DNA from 3 places in the Wenzhouxiangella sp. XN201 genome. Region 3 is predicted to be linked to each of the others. Evidence: predicted binding sites of a transcription regulator. Region 3 holds the regulator's gene; each other region holds the start of a gene.

Region 1 (4,284 bases), on a different contig from region 3:
ATCAACCAATGAGTCAGGGCCACTTGGTCGCCCAGTCGCGCTGGCGAGCTTTTTGCTGGAGTCCGACTCATATCCAGATGACACTCATACATTCCTTCGAACGAATATTCTGATCCATCTGATAAACGGCATCCTTGTATTTTTCTTTACCAGGAAATTGTTGCAGGCGGCAGATGTTGACAGCTCGCAAAGCCAGTGGGTTGCGCTTGTGGCAGCAATTCTTTGGACCATACTTCCAATACATGCCGCCACGGTACTTCTAGTTATTCAACGAATGACCCTGTTAAGCACCACATTCGTGTTACTCGGCATTACTGGTTATCTGTACTCCAGAAGCGCTTCGAGCGTTTCCCCCATATTCCGCTTGACGCTGATGACTACCTGGCTCTTTTTTGCTGGCCTACTCGGCGTATTCACTAAGGAGAACGCGGCTGTTCTACCTGCGCTTACGCTGGTTATGGAACTGACCTTGCTCAAGCGTCCATTTGATAACCAAAGGCTCTTATGGAGAACATGGATCGCGCTATTCCTAGCGCTCCCGACAGTACTCATATTTTCATATCTGGCGTTCAGGCTTCCCTACACTCAGCCGGCTATCGACTTTCGGGGGTTCAGCGGCAGTGAAAGATTGCTCACGCAATCTTGGGTGCTATGGGACTACATTCGGCAAGCTTTTTTACCCTCAGCCCTCAACATACACGCGTTTTATGATTCCGTTTCCGCGAGCAAATCTCTTTTTGAGCCCAAGGTGGCAATTAGCCTGAGTGCTTGGATTTTGGTCAGTGTCCTCGCCATTTGGCTGAGAAAGGCAGTTCCATTCCTCGCCTTTGGCGTGTTCTGGTATCTAATAGCGCAATCCATAGAGTCAAGCACGATTCCCCTTGAACTTTATTTCTCGCATAGGAGTTACGTGCCGCTAATCGGTTTGGCGATTTTGTTGGGATGGGCGATCCACGCATCCTGGTTGAGATTTCAAAAGGCTGCAATTTTCGGATTTTCTGGATATTTTCTTATTCTGGCATTCGTTTTATTCAATACTTCATCTATCTGGGGAAAGCCGAGACTGGCGGCAGAGATATGGTATGGACAACAACCTGAGTCTCCACGTGCGACAGGATTTCTTCTGGAACAGTATGTTGATGAAAATGACTACCCGGCTGCATTAAAGCTTCTGAAGAGGAAGTCAAGTGATCCGGATCAAGGCTATCTCTATGAAGTGCAACGATTAGCGCTTCATTGTATTTTCAGGCAGAGACCTGTACTTGATATAGACATTGGTAATTTGGTTTCACGAATCCAGTCGGGCGAATTCACCCACGCCTATACCGACGCAATTGAAAAACTGGCTGATACCCACCTAAGTGGGGACTGCGATCTGCTTGAACTTGAAGATTTGAGACGAATTACGGTAGCCCCATTTGAGAATGATGGTTACGCAGCGTCCAGGTCAGCACGGCATGCGCTTCATAAACTAACGGCTCGACTGGATATTGCTACTGGTATCAGCGGTTCGGCAGTGGACCACCTTATGCGGGCCATTGAGATCCGACACGATCCGTCTGCAGCTAGGACAATCTTCAACATTCATTCGGCAAACGGGAATAGGCAGGGAATCCACCAACTTGTCGAAATGATGCGCTCAGAGCCTCCAAGAAATCCCGTTACACGAAAGCTGTGGCTAGACCTTGCAGACTTCTTTGAGGGCCAGATGAAAAAAGCCCCTGCGAGTGCAGGGGCTCTAAGTGTTGATAGTCCGCTATTGAGTAGCTTTTAGCGGCATTCAGCGGGGATATGCTTGTCTTCACCAGCAGTGGCAGCACAATCCCAATCAATTCGACCCGCGCCCGTTTCAGGCGTAAAAGTGAGCACTGGATCAGTGCTAGCACCGGTGTTCTGCGTCGTCACGGTAATTACGCCAGTAGAGGGCGCAATCGTAGAGCTTGCAACATAGTCAGAGGCAGCGAAGTCCCAGCCATACGAAGCCTGGGCAGTCGCAAAACGACCAAGTGACTGGTAGGTTTCAGCAACGGCCAGCTTGGCGCCCCCAGTCACGCTGACGGCCTCAGAAACCTTGGTGCGAATCGAGTAGTCCTGGTACGCGGGCACGGCAATCGCCATGAGGATCGCGATGATAGCAATCACGATCATCAGTTCGATGAGCGTGAAACCGGATTGTTTGCGCATGGTGTTCATAGAATCACTCCTGAAGTTTTACCTGCAAATACACAAGCCAACCCATCAATTGCAGGTTGGACCTGCTGCACTTTAAAGCCAACTGGCTCCACTGTCTACATGCATAAAGTGTTCCAACCCCGAGTTAACCTCGAATCGGTCCGATTCTCAGTGATTTAGGGGATCAGCGTAGCACTCCTTGGGTTGGGAACTGAACGGAACCACGAGCTAAAGATGTGACTATTTTTGTCACTATCTGACAGAATGAGTCATAGATTCTGTCGGAGAATGCGGTCAAAGTCTGACTCGCATCAAGAAACTCGACGCTGTGAACAATTGGTAACGTCTTCTGACCCAGGCCGCCAGACCCGGGTTATCCCGTCAAAAAGCATTGTAAAATCAGGCCCTGCCAGCTAGGATTTGACCCGGTCTCAAGGAATTTTCGGCCTATGCCCGCCCAACCCGCCTCACTCATGCGCCTGCCCAGCCTCGGTCGTAAACTGGTGGAAGCCGGACTATTGACTGAAGAGAAGGCTTTGGAAGTGGCGGATCAGGCCACGGAGAAAGGCCGCACTTTTACCAGTCACATCGTCCGCGAAAAGGCCGTGGACGCAATGGGATTCGCCCACCTGGCAGCCGAGGACTTCGGCATGCCCCTGGTGGACCTTCCAGCCGTCAACCTCAAACATGCGCCGATGGACGCGGTCAGCGAGGAACTGGTCCGCAAGCACCTGATCCTGCCCATCATGAAACGCGGCAAGCGTCTCTTCGTAGCCGTCGCCGACCCGGGCAACAAGGCGGGCATCGACGAGATCGCTTTTTCCACCGGCCTGTCCGTGGAAGCCATCCTGGCGCCCTACAGCGCCATCGAGCCGGCCATGGACCGGGCACTGGCAGGCTCCACCCAGGCCTTTACCGAACTGACCGAGGACGAAGACGACCTCGACAATCTGAAGTTCGACCAGGGCGAACAGGAGGAAGAAGCTGCCGAAGGCACGGCAGGCGCAGACGACGCACCGGTCGTGCGCTTCGTCAACAAGGTGCTGGTCGACGCCATTCGCAAGGGCGCTTCCGACATCCACTTCGAGCCCTACGAAGAAAACTACCGGGTTCGCTTCCGCGTCGACGGCGTGTTGGTCACGCAGGTGCGACCGCCCAAGCGTATGGCGCCGCGCCTGTCGGCCCGCCTGAAGGTGATGGCCAGTCTGGACATCGCCGAGCGCCGCGTGCCACAGGACGGACGTATCAAGCTAAACCTCACCAAGAGCCAGGCCTACGACTTTCGTGTCTCGACCTGCCCGACCCTGTGGGGTGAGAAGATCGTGCTGCGTATTCTCGACTCCTCCGGCGCCTATCTGGGCCCGGAAAAGCTGGGTTTCGAGAAAAAGCAGCAGGAAGACTACATGGCGGCCATTTCCAAGCCCTATGGCATGGTGCTGGTTACGGGGCCCACCGGCTCGGGCAAGACCGTCACGCTGTATACCGCGCTAGGCATTCTCAACGATGAGGGCCGCAACATTTCCACCGTCGAGGATCCGGTCGAAATTCGAATGAAGGGCATCAACCAAGTCCAGCAGAACGTCAAGCAGGGCCTGACCTTTGCTGCGGCGCTACGATCATTCCTGCGGCAGGATCCCGACATCATCATGGTCGGGGAAATTCGAGACCTGGAAACGGCCGAGATTGCCATCAAGGCGGCCCAGACGGGTCACCTTGTGCTCTCGACCCTGCATACCAACGACGCACCCGCCTCGATCGCGCGCCTGGCCAATATGGGTGTACCTTCCTACAACATTGTCTCGACCGTGCACCTGGTGCTGGCCCAGCGCCTGGCTCGTAACCTGCATACCTGCAAGAAGATTGAGGAAGTGCCCGACGAAGCGCTGCTCAAGATCGGTTTTACCGAGGAAGAAATCGCTGAAGGAATCAAGGTGTTCCAGCCCGGCGATTGCGACCAGTGCACCGCCGGCTACAAGGGACGGAGCGGCGTGTTCCAGGTGATGCCTATTACCGAAGACATGGAACGGATCATTCTTGAAGGCGGTTCGGCCCTGGATCTTGAAAAGCAATCACACAGGGAAGGCATTATCGACCTGCGCCGGGCGGCCCTGA
Region 2 (4,284 bases), 210 kb from region 3:
CTCACGACCGTGGAACTCGGCAATCGTGCCGGTCAGCTCCTGGTTGGCCGCGGGAATGAGCGGGTTGGCACGCTCGGGAATCCCCGGCTGGAAAAAGAAGGTGCTGTTGCGCCCCATCTCGTGGTGATCGGTGATCACATGCGGGCGCCACTGCCGGTACTGACGGATGCGGTTCTGCGACTCGGGGTGGATCAGCGGCAGCCAGTCGCGGTTGAGATCGAACCAGTAGTAGTTGGTGCGGCCGTTGGGCCAGCCTTCGGCATGTTCGCGGTCGTTCGGGTCGGCGGAGGGATGATTGCCGCGATGCATGTTGATCCAGTGCGCGAAACGGTCGATGCCGTCGGGATTGATCGCCGGCTCCATCACGATCACCAGCTCGTCGAGCCAGCGCCGCACGCGCTCGTCCTGCCCGGCGGCCAGGTACCAGGCCATGACCAGTGCCGCGCTGACGCCGGAAGACTCGTTGCCGTGCACCGAGTAACCCAACCAGATCACCGGCGGTCCGTCGCCCTCGCGCGCTGCCCGGGTGCGGTCGGCGCGCAGTTCGTCGATGTTGGCCAGGCGCTCGGGCGAGGCGAAGGTCAGCATCACCTGCGGCCGGTGGCCGTGGGTGCTGCCGATTTCCTCGATCAGGACCCGGTCGGAGGCCTCGGCCAAACGATGCAGGTAGCGCACGATCTGATCGTGCCGCGGATGACGCTCGCCGGGCTCGAATCCAAGCACTTCGGCCGGAGCCGGAATCGAGGCGTCAACCTCGATGCTTTCGGACAGGCCGGGCGCCGCCAGAGCGGTCAGGGGGAAGAGCAGCACGGCTGCCAGCAGCAGTCTTTTCGTCATCGGTTCAGGCACAGGGTTGAAGTCAGGCTGGTAAGCTTAAACGAGATGGAATGTCGATATCGAGAAGGAGTTCACATGCAACTGGAGTCGAACGATCTGCGCGAGGGCGCACCCATCGACGAACGCTTCGCATTCGGCAAGCCCGATCCGGACGAGCACATGGCGTTGGCCGACAATATCAGCCCGCATCTGAATTGGTCCGGCGCGCCGGCCGGCACCCGCTCCTTCGTGATCGTATGCATGGACCCCGACGTGCCGGCCTCTGCCGACGACGTCAACCAGGAAGGCAAGACCCTGCCGGCTGACATGGAGCGGGTCGATTTCTGCCACTGGGCGATGGTCGACGTTGCACCCGAAGTGACCGAGCTGGCCACGGGCGCATGCAGCGATGGCGTCACCCTCAAGGGCAAGCAGGATCCGCCCGGCCCGGCCGGCGCGCGCCAGGGCCTGAACGACTACACCAATTTCCTGGCCGGCGCCGAAGACATGGCCGGCAACTACTACGGCTACGACGGTCCCTGCCCGCCATGGAACGACGAGCGTGTGCATCACTACGAGTTTACCGTCTATGCGCTCGACATCGATCGGCTCGAAGTCTCCGGGGATTTCACCGGTCATGACGTGGTCGAAGCCCTCAAGGGGCACGTGCTTGACCAGGCTAGCCTGACCGGAACGTACACGCTCAATCCGGCCCTGCGCGATTGATCTGCATGCCGCTCAATATTTAAGCATAATGACTTGGAATTGCTCACAATCTGCGCAAATGTGAATCACGAAGCGCCGCAAGACGGGCCTTCCGAGGCTGGCACGCCGCATGCACTGTAAGGCATCAGACATCCACTCAAACACCCTAATGAGGTAGCAAGACGACATGGCCGCAAAGGACATCATCAAGAAAATCGCCGACGAGGAAATCGAGTTCGTCGATCTGCGCTTCTCCGACACGCTGGGCAAGGAACAGCACGTCACCCTGCCGGCGCACACCGTCGACGATGACTTTTTCGAGGAAGGCAAGATGTTCGACGGTTCGTCGATTGTCGGATGGAAAGGCATCAGCGAGTCCGACATGGTGCTCATGCCGGATACCGCGACCGCTTTTATCGATCCGTTCTCGGAATTCAAGACGCTCAATCTGACCTGCGACATTCTCGAACCGGACACCATGCAGGGCTACAGCCGCTGCCCGCGTTCCCTGGCCAAGCGTGCCGAGGCATTCCTGCAGTCGAGCGGCATCGCCGACGAGGCGTACTTCGGCCCCGAACCCGAGTTTTTCGTATTCGACGACGTACGCTGGAAGAACGACATTTCCGGCTGCTCGTTCGAAATTGACTCCGAGGAAGCGGCCTGGAACACCAACAAGACCTACGAAGACGGCAACTACGGACATCGCCCGCGCGTCAAGGGCGGCTACTTCCCGGTACCGCCGGTCGATGGCCTGGCCGACCTGAGAAGCCTGATGTGCGCGACGCTGGAAGCGATCGGTATCCCGGTCGAAGTTCACCACCACGAAGTCGGCACCGCGGGCCAGTGCGAGATCGGTACACGCTTCAACACCCTGGTGCGCAAAGCCGATGAAATGATGATATTCAAGTACGTGGTCCACAACGTGGCGCACCGTCAGGGCCAGACGGCCACGTTCATGCCCAAGCCGCTCGTGGGCGACAACGGCTCGGGCATGCACGTCCACCAGAGCTTCTCCAAGGACGGCACGAACATGTTCGCCGGCGACGGCTACGGTGGTCTGAGTGAAACGGCACTGCACTACATCGGTGGCATCTTCAAGCACGCCCGTGCCATCAACGCCTTCGCCAACTCCACCACCAACAGCTACAAGCGCCTGGTGCCAGGTTTCGAGGCGCCGGTCCTGCTGGCCTACTCGGCCCGCAACCGCTCGGCCTCCTGCCGGGTGCCCTGGGTCGGAACCGACAAGGCCCGCCGCATCGAGATTCGTTTCGGCGACGCCGCCGGGAACCCGTATCTCACCTTCGCCGCCATGCTGATGGCCGGCCTCGACGGGGTGATCAACAAGATCGATCCGGGCGCGCCGATGGACAAGGATCTCTACGACCTGCCGCCGGAAGAGGAACGCGACATCCCGCGCGTGTGCCACGCCCTCGACCAGGCCCTGGATGCGCTCGACAACGACCGCGATTTCCTCAAGGCCGGGGATGTGTTCACCGACGACCTGATCGACGCCTATATCAACCTCAAGATGAAGGAAGTCACGCGTTTCCGGATGTCGACCCATCCGGTGGAGTTCGACATGTACTACTCGAGTTGAGTACCTGGTGGCCCGGCGCGCGCCGGGCCACCGTTCCCCAGCCAGCCGGCGAGGGGTAGAATGATCAGCGGGCCCCACTCCGCATCACAATCGTTATGAACAGACTCCTGACAGGCCTGACCGTCGCACTGCTCGCCCTCACTCCGGCCCTTGCCCAGGACAAGGTCTATCGCGTCGTCGACAAGGACGGCAACGTCACCTACACCGACGAAAAGCCGGACGACAATGCCGAACCGATGGAACTGCCCGAGCTCAACGTGCTCGAGGGCGAGGAAGAGGAACTGCCGCTGGAAGTGACCGGCCAGCCGCCGGAAGGACCGGCCGAACTCGACTTCCGCATCGAGCAGCCGGCCGACGGCGAAACAATCGTCGGCGACATCGTGGAAATCATCATGGACATCGCAATCGATATCCCGCCGACGGCCGAGATCGCGCTGGTTCTCGACGGTGAGCCGATGGAGCCCCCGGTTCGATCCCTGACTACAACCATCCCGGCCCCGCCGCCGGGCGAGCACCGACTGTTCGCCCGTCTGCAGACGCCGTCCGGCCGCGTGCTCGGAACCACTGCTGCGATCAGCTTCAGCATCGCTGATGACGACAACGGCTGAATGGAAAAGATTGATCCGGACGAACTGGCCACCGGCCTGATCCGGGTCGCCGAAAACGGCCGTATCCAGTGGCTGAACCGGGCCGCCACCACTCTGCTGGGGCCGGCCGGGGCGTCGCTGCGTAACCAGCCCATCGACCGGGTCTCGCCCGCGCTGGCCGAATGGCTGGCCAGGGTCCTGGCCCAGGGACGCACGCTGCAGGCGCCCGAGGCCTCGCTCGAAGGGGACGACCGCATCTTCGATGTCTGCCTGCAGCCCGACGGGGATTCGGTCGTCATCGAGTTACATCCGGTCTCCGAGCGTGTCCGCCAGCGGGAACTGGCCGAACAGGCAGATCGCCGCCAGGCCCTGTCGCTGATGGCCCGGCAACTGGCGCACGAATTGCGCAACCCGCTGGCTGGCGTGCGCGGTGCCGCCCAGCTTATCGCCGCCCGCAAGCTCGATGAGACCAGCGGCCGGCACGCAGCCATGATCCAGCGTGAAGTCGACCGCATCACGGCGCTGATCGATCGCTTCGCCCAAAGTGATCGCCGGGCCAGCGAGCCGGTCAACCTGCAC
Region 3 (4,284 bases):
TGGGCCGAACGCGTGGCGCGGGTAGAAGCCCCTGAGTTTCACATCGAGCCCGAGGGCGCGGACTGGCGCGGCAGCGCCGCCAATGCCCGTGTGCTGCGCGATCAGGAAGTACTGATTCTCGAAGGCGACATCGAGCTCATCCACCGCGCCAGGCACGGCGAGCTCAGGGTCCGCACCGAGCGCCTGCGCTACGATCGCCGCACGCGTATACTTTCCGCCGATACCCCCGTTGAAATCACGCAGGCTGGATCGATTCTGCAATCGGGCGGTCTCAAGATCGAGCTGGACAACAATCTTCTGGAACTGACCGATGGTGTACAAGGCGAATTTGAGCCGGATACGAGCGACGATATGGCTGCCGATGATGCTGGCGATGATGGTGGCAACGGCGGCTGAAGCCCAGTTCGAGGGTCGCATCAGCATCGACGCGGAAGACGCCACCTACGACCACGAGCGCGGAGCCACTCACCTGCGCGACAACGTGCGCATCACCCGCGGCAGCTTGGAAGTCACGGCCGACGAAGGCTTCAGCTATCGTGGCGACAACGGCCTGCAACGCGTCGAGTTGTTCGGCGAACCGGTCCGCTGGCAGGCCCTGACCGAAGACGGCACGGAAACCACCGGCCATGCCGACCAGGTCGTTTACGATCTGCTCGCACGCACCGTCACCCTGATCGGCAACGCCTATATCGAAGAGCCGCGCGGCACCTTTTCCGGCAGCGAGTTGGTCTACAACCTCGACACCCAGAAAACCGAGGGTCGCGGCGGCATTCAGATGACCGTCGAGCCCGAAGCCATCGGGGAAGACGACGAAGACCCGCCGGAGCCGGACTGAGCCGTGCTGATCGCCGAGCAACTGGCCAAGCGCTACCGCGGGCGCGCCGTGGTCCATGGCATGTCCCTGCAGGTCGACACCGGCGAGGTCGTCGGCCTGCTCGGGCCCAACGGCGCCGGCAAGACCACCTGCTTCTACATGGTCGTCGGCCTGGTCGCCGCCGACGGTGGCCGCATCGTTCTCGACGACCGCGACATCACCCGCACCAGCATGAATCAGCGTGCCCGCTTCGGACTGGGCTACCTGCCGCAGGAAGCCTCGATTTTCCGCCGGCTTTCGGTGGCTGAAAACATCATGGCCGTGCTCGAATTGCGCCAGGACCTCGACCGCAACGGCCGGCGGCAGGAGCTCGAACGGCTGATGGAAGAGTTCGGCATCGCCCACCTCTCGGACCAGTCCGGGATCAGCCTGTCGGGCGGTGAACGGCGCCGTGTCGAAATTGCCCGCGCGCTGGCGACCAACCCCTCCTACATGCTGCTCGACGAACCCTTTGCCGGCGTCGATCCGATTTCGGTCGGCGAGATACAGCAGATCGTGCGCCATCTCACCGAGCGCGATATCGGCATCCTGATCACCGACCACAACGTGCGCGAGACCCTCGGCATCTGCGACCGCGCCTACATCATCAGCGAGGGCCGCCTGCTCATCCACGGCAGCCCCGCCGAGGTGATGGCCGACGACAACGTCCGCGATGTCTACCTGGGACGCGAATTCCGACTGTAGCTCAAACCCGTTTGGAAACCACGGAAGACACGGAATTCACGGACACGAAGCAGCTCAATTCGAAACCCGAGCGCAATGCACTTCAGTGTTCTCCGTGCCTGCCGTGTTTCCAGGTATGAAGGCCGGAAATACGGCGATGCAACTGGCCCGATACTTGCCGTGCGAGTAGAATCGAAGCCATGAAACAGGGTGCCCGTCTCCAGCTCAAGCTGGGCCAGAAGCTCAAGCTGGCACCCCAGCTGCGTCAAGCCATCGCATTGTTGCAACTCAACCGCATCGAACTGCGGCAAACAGTTCGCGAAGCACTCAATACCAACCCGCTGCTGGAACGGACCGAGGATACGGGCGAGGATACGGGCGAAACCGGCGACGAGAGCGACTTCGACAGCGAGGTCGACTACGAAGAGGACTACGGCTTCGACGACCTGCCGGACGGCTATTCGATCACTTCCGGCCCGGCGCCCAACTACGACGAATTCATCAGCGACCGTGCCGACGAATCGCTGCAGCAGCACCTGCTCTGGCAGGTCAACCTGTCGGGTTTCAGCGAAACCGACGAGGCCATAGCCCGTGCCATCATCTACGCGCTCGACGAAGAGGGCTACCTGCAGGACGACCTGGCCACGCTGCGCGCCTCGCTGGCGCCGGAGTACCTGGTCAGCATCGAGGAAGTGGCCGCGGTGCTGGAACGCATCCAGCACTTCGAACCGATTGGTGTCGCCAGCCGGAGCGTGGGTGAAAGCCTGCTGGTGCAGTTGCGGGCCATGCCCTCGAACACGCATGCACTGGGCCTGGCCTGTCACCTGGTCGAACACCACCTGGAGACGCTGGGGCGGCAGGACATCAAGCGCCTGGTGCAAACCACCGGCGTCGGCGAGGCCGAGATTCACGCCGCCCTCGATGTCATCCGGCGCTGCAACCCGCACCCTTGCTCGCGCTTCGGCAGCGACGACGAGAACTACCTGGTGCCCGATGTCTACGTCCACCCGGCCGAAGACGGCTGGCGCGTGACCCTCAATCCGGACAATGACCCGGGCCTGCGATTGAATGATCTCTACGTGCGCATGGCTCGCCAGGCCAAAGGCCAGGACAAGAAGTATCTCAACGACCGGCTGCAGGAAGCCCGCTGGCTGATCAGCGGCCTGGAGATGCGCAATCAGACCCTGCTGGCGGTGACTCGCGCGATCGTCGAACACCAGCAGGAGTTTTTTCGCGAGGGCGAAACCGGACTCAAACCGCTACTGCAGCGGGAGGTGGCTGAAGCGGTCGGTGTCCACGAATCGACGGTGTCACGCGCCACGACCCAGAAATATGCCCATACGCCGCGCGGTACCTTCGAACTCAAGTTCTTTTTCTCGGTCGGCATCGACACCAGCGACGGCCAACAGGTGGCCGCCACCGCGGTCAAGGCCCGCGTGCGCAAGCTGATCAGTGAGGAACTTCCCGGCCAGCCGTTGTCCGACCAGGCATTGGCCGACCACCTCGCCGAATCCGGCATCAAGCTGGCGCGGCGAACGGTCGCCAAGTACCGCGAACAGCTCGGGATACCGGGCTCCGCCCAGCGTCGGCGGGCGGCACGCCTGCATGCAGGCTGACCGCAATCGCCGACTGTATTAACATGGACTCTTGAAACAAGGAGCAAGTCGATGCAACTCGAAGTCAGCGGACAGAATGTTGAAATCACCCAGGCCCTGCGGGCCTACGTGGCCGAGAAGACCGAACGCCTGGAACGCCACTTCGACCACCTGATTTCAGCACACTTCGTGCTTCACCTCGAAAAACTCGTGCATACCGCCGAAGGCACGATCAGCGTTGGTGGCCGGACCAATCCAATCCATGCCGACGCTGCGGCAGAAGACATGTATGCGGCCATCGACGCCCTCATCGACAAACTCGATCGCCAGGTCCGCCGGCACAAGGACAAGGTCACCGATCACCGCGCCACGAGGCCGGCCGAGGCCGGCTAGCGGGCAACCCGACCAGGAAGGGGTCTGAACCGATGCAGCTAGTGGACGTGCTCGCGAACGATCGCATCGCGATCAATGTTTCGGTATCGAGCAAGAAGACGTTGCTGGAGAAGGCGGCCGAACTGTTGGCCAACGCGTCCGGCAGTGCAAACGCTCGCGAAATCTTCGACAGCCTGTGTCAGCGCGAGCGGCTGGGCTCGACCGGGCTGGGCCACGGCGTGGCCATCCCGCACGGCCGGGTCGACAACCAGGAGGCCGTTGCCGGGGCGATGATCCGGCTCAAACGGCCGATCGACTTCGATGCCCCCGACCACGAGAAAGTCGACCTGTTCTTCGCACTGGCCGTACCCGGTCAGTGCACCGACTCGCACCTGAAGCTGCTGGCCGAGATGGCTGACCGGCTCGGACGGCAAGTCCAGCGCGATGCCCTGCGCCAGATCGACGACGCCGACGAGCTGCTGCGTCTGCTGTCGGAAAACCCGGCCGAAACCGCGGCGCAATGAGTCAGCGCGTCACGCCGGCAGAGCTCTACGAGCAGTTTTCCGACCGCCTCGACCTGCACTGGGTCAACGGCAAGTCGGAAGCAGTCCGGCGCGAACTCGAGCCGACCGGCTTCCACTCGCGGCCCTCTCTGGTCGGATTTCTCAATCTCATTCATTCGACCCGCATCCAGGTCATCGGGCGCGAGGAATACGACTGGCTCGAAGGCCTCGATGCGCGCACCCGCTGGGAAACCCTGGCGCGCATCATGGACGCCCG

The links. Region 3 encodes sigma-54, which starts transcription at its own class of promoters, with help from an activator protein. Its sites were predicted from a motif close to TGGCANGNTNCNTGCTT; they were not measured.
Region 1: G4Y73_RS14165 (pilin) is a predicted target of sigma-54. The motif match lies at 2,293-2,309, and genes of this name have one in related genera.
Region 2: glnA (type I glutamate--ammonia ligase) is a predicted target of sigma-54. The motif match lies at 1,641-1,657, and genes of this name have one in related genera.

What each region holds. Positions count from the first base shown of each region.
Region 1 covers NZ_JAAIVI010000017.1:915,391-919,674, reverse strand. Annotated here, with positions in the region: gene G4Y73_RS04605 (hypothetical protein) at 1-1,774, shown strand, start outside; gene G4Y73_RS14165 (pilin) at 1,771-2,193, opposite strand; gene pilB (type IV-A pilus assembly ATPase PilB) at 2,622-4,284, shown strand, end outside.
Region 2 covers NZ_JAAIVI010000020.1:119,913-124,196, reverse strand. Annotated here, with positions in the region: gene G4Y73_RS10010 (M14 family zinc carboxypeptidase) at 1-837, opposite strand, end outside; gene G4Y73_RS10005 (YbhB/YbcL family Raf kinase inhibitor-like protein) at 913-1,542, shown strand; gene glnA (type I glutamate--ammonia ligase) at 1,709-3,118, shown strand; gene G4Y73_RS09995 (DUF4124 domain-containing protein) at 3,214-3,726, shown strand; gene G4Y73_RS09990 (ATP-binding protein) at 3,727-4,284, shown strand, end outside.
Region 3 covers NZ_JAAIVI010000020.1:331,099-335,382, reverse strand. Annotated here, with positions in the region: gene lptC (LPS export ABC transporter periplasmic protein LptC) at 1-396, shown strand, start outside; gene lptA (lipopolysaccharide transport periplasmic protein LptA) at 362-835, shown strand; gene lptB (LPS export ABC transporter ATP-binding protein) at 839-1,558, shown strand; gene G4Y73_RS10940 (RNA polymerase factor sigma-54) at 1,738-3,153, shown strand; gene raiA (ribosome-associated translation inhibitor RaiA) at 3,205-3,525, shown strand; gene G4Y73_RS10930 (PTS sugar transporter subunit IIA) at 3,558-4,028, shown strand; gene hprK (HPr(Ser) kinase/phosphatase) at 4,025-4,284, shown strand, end outside.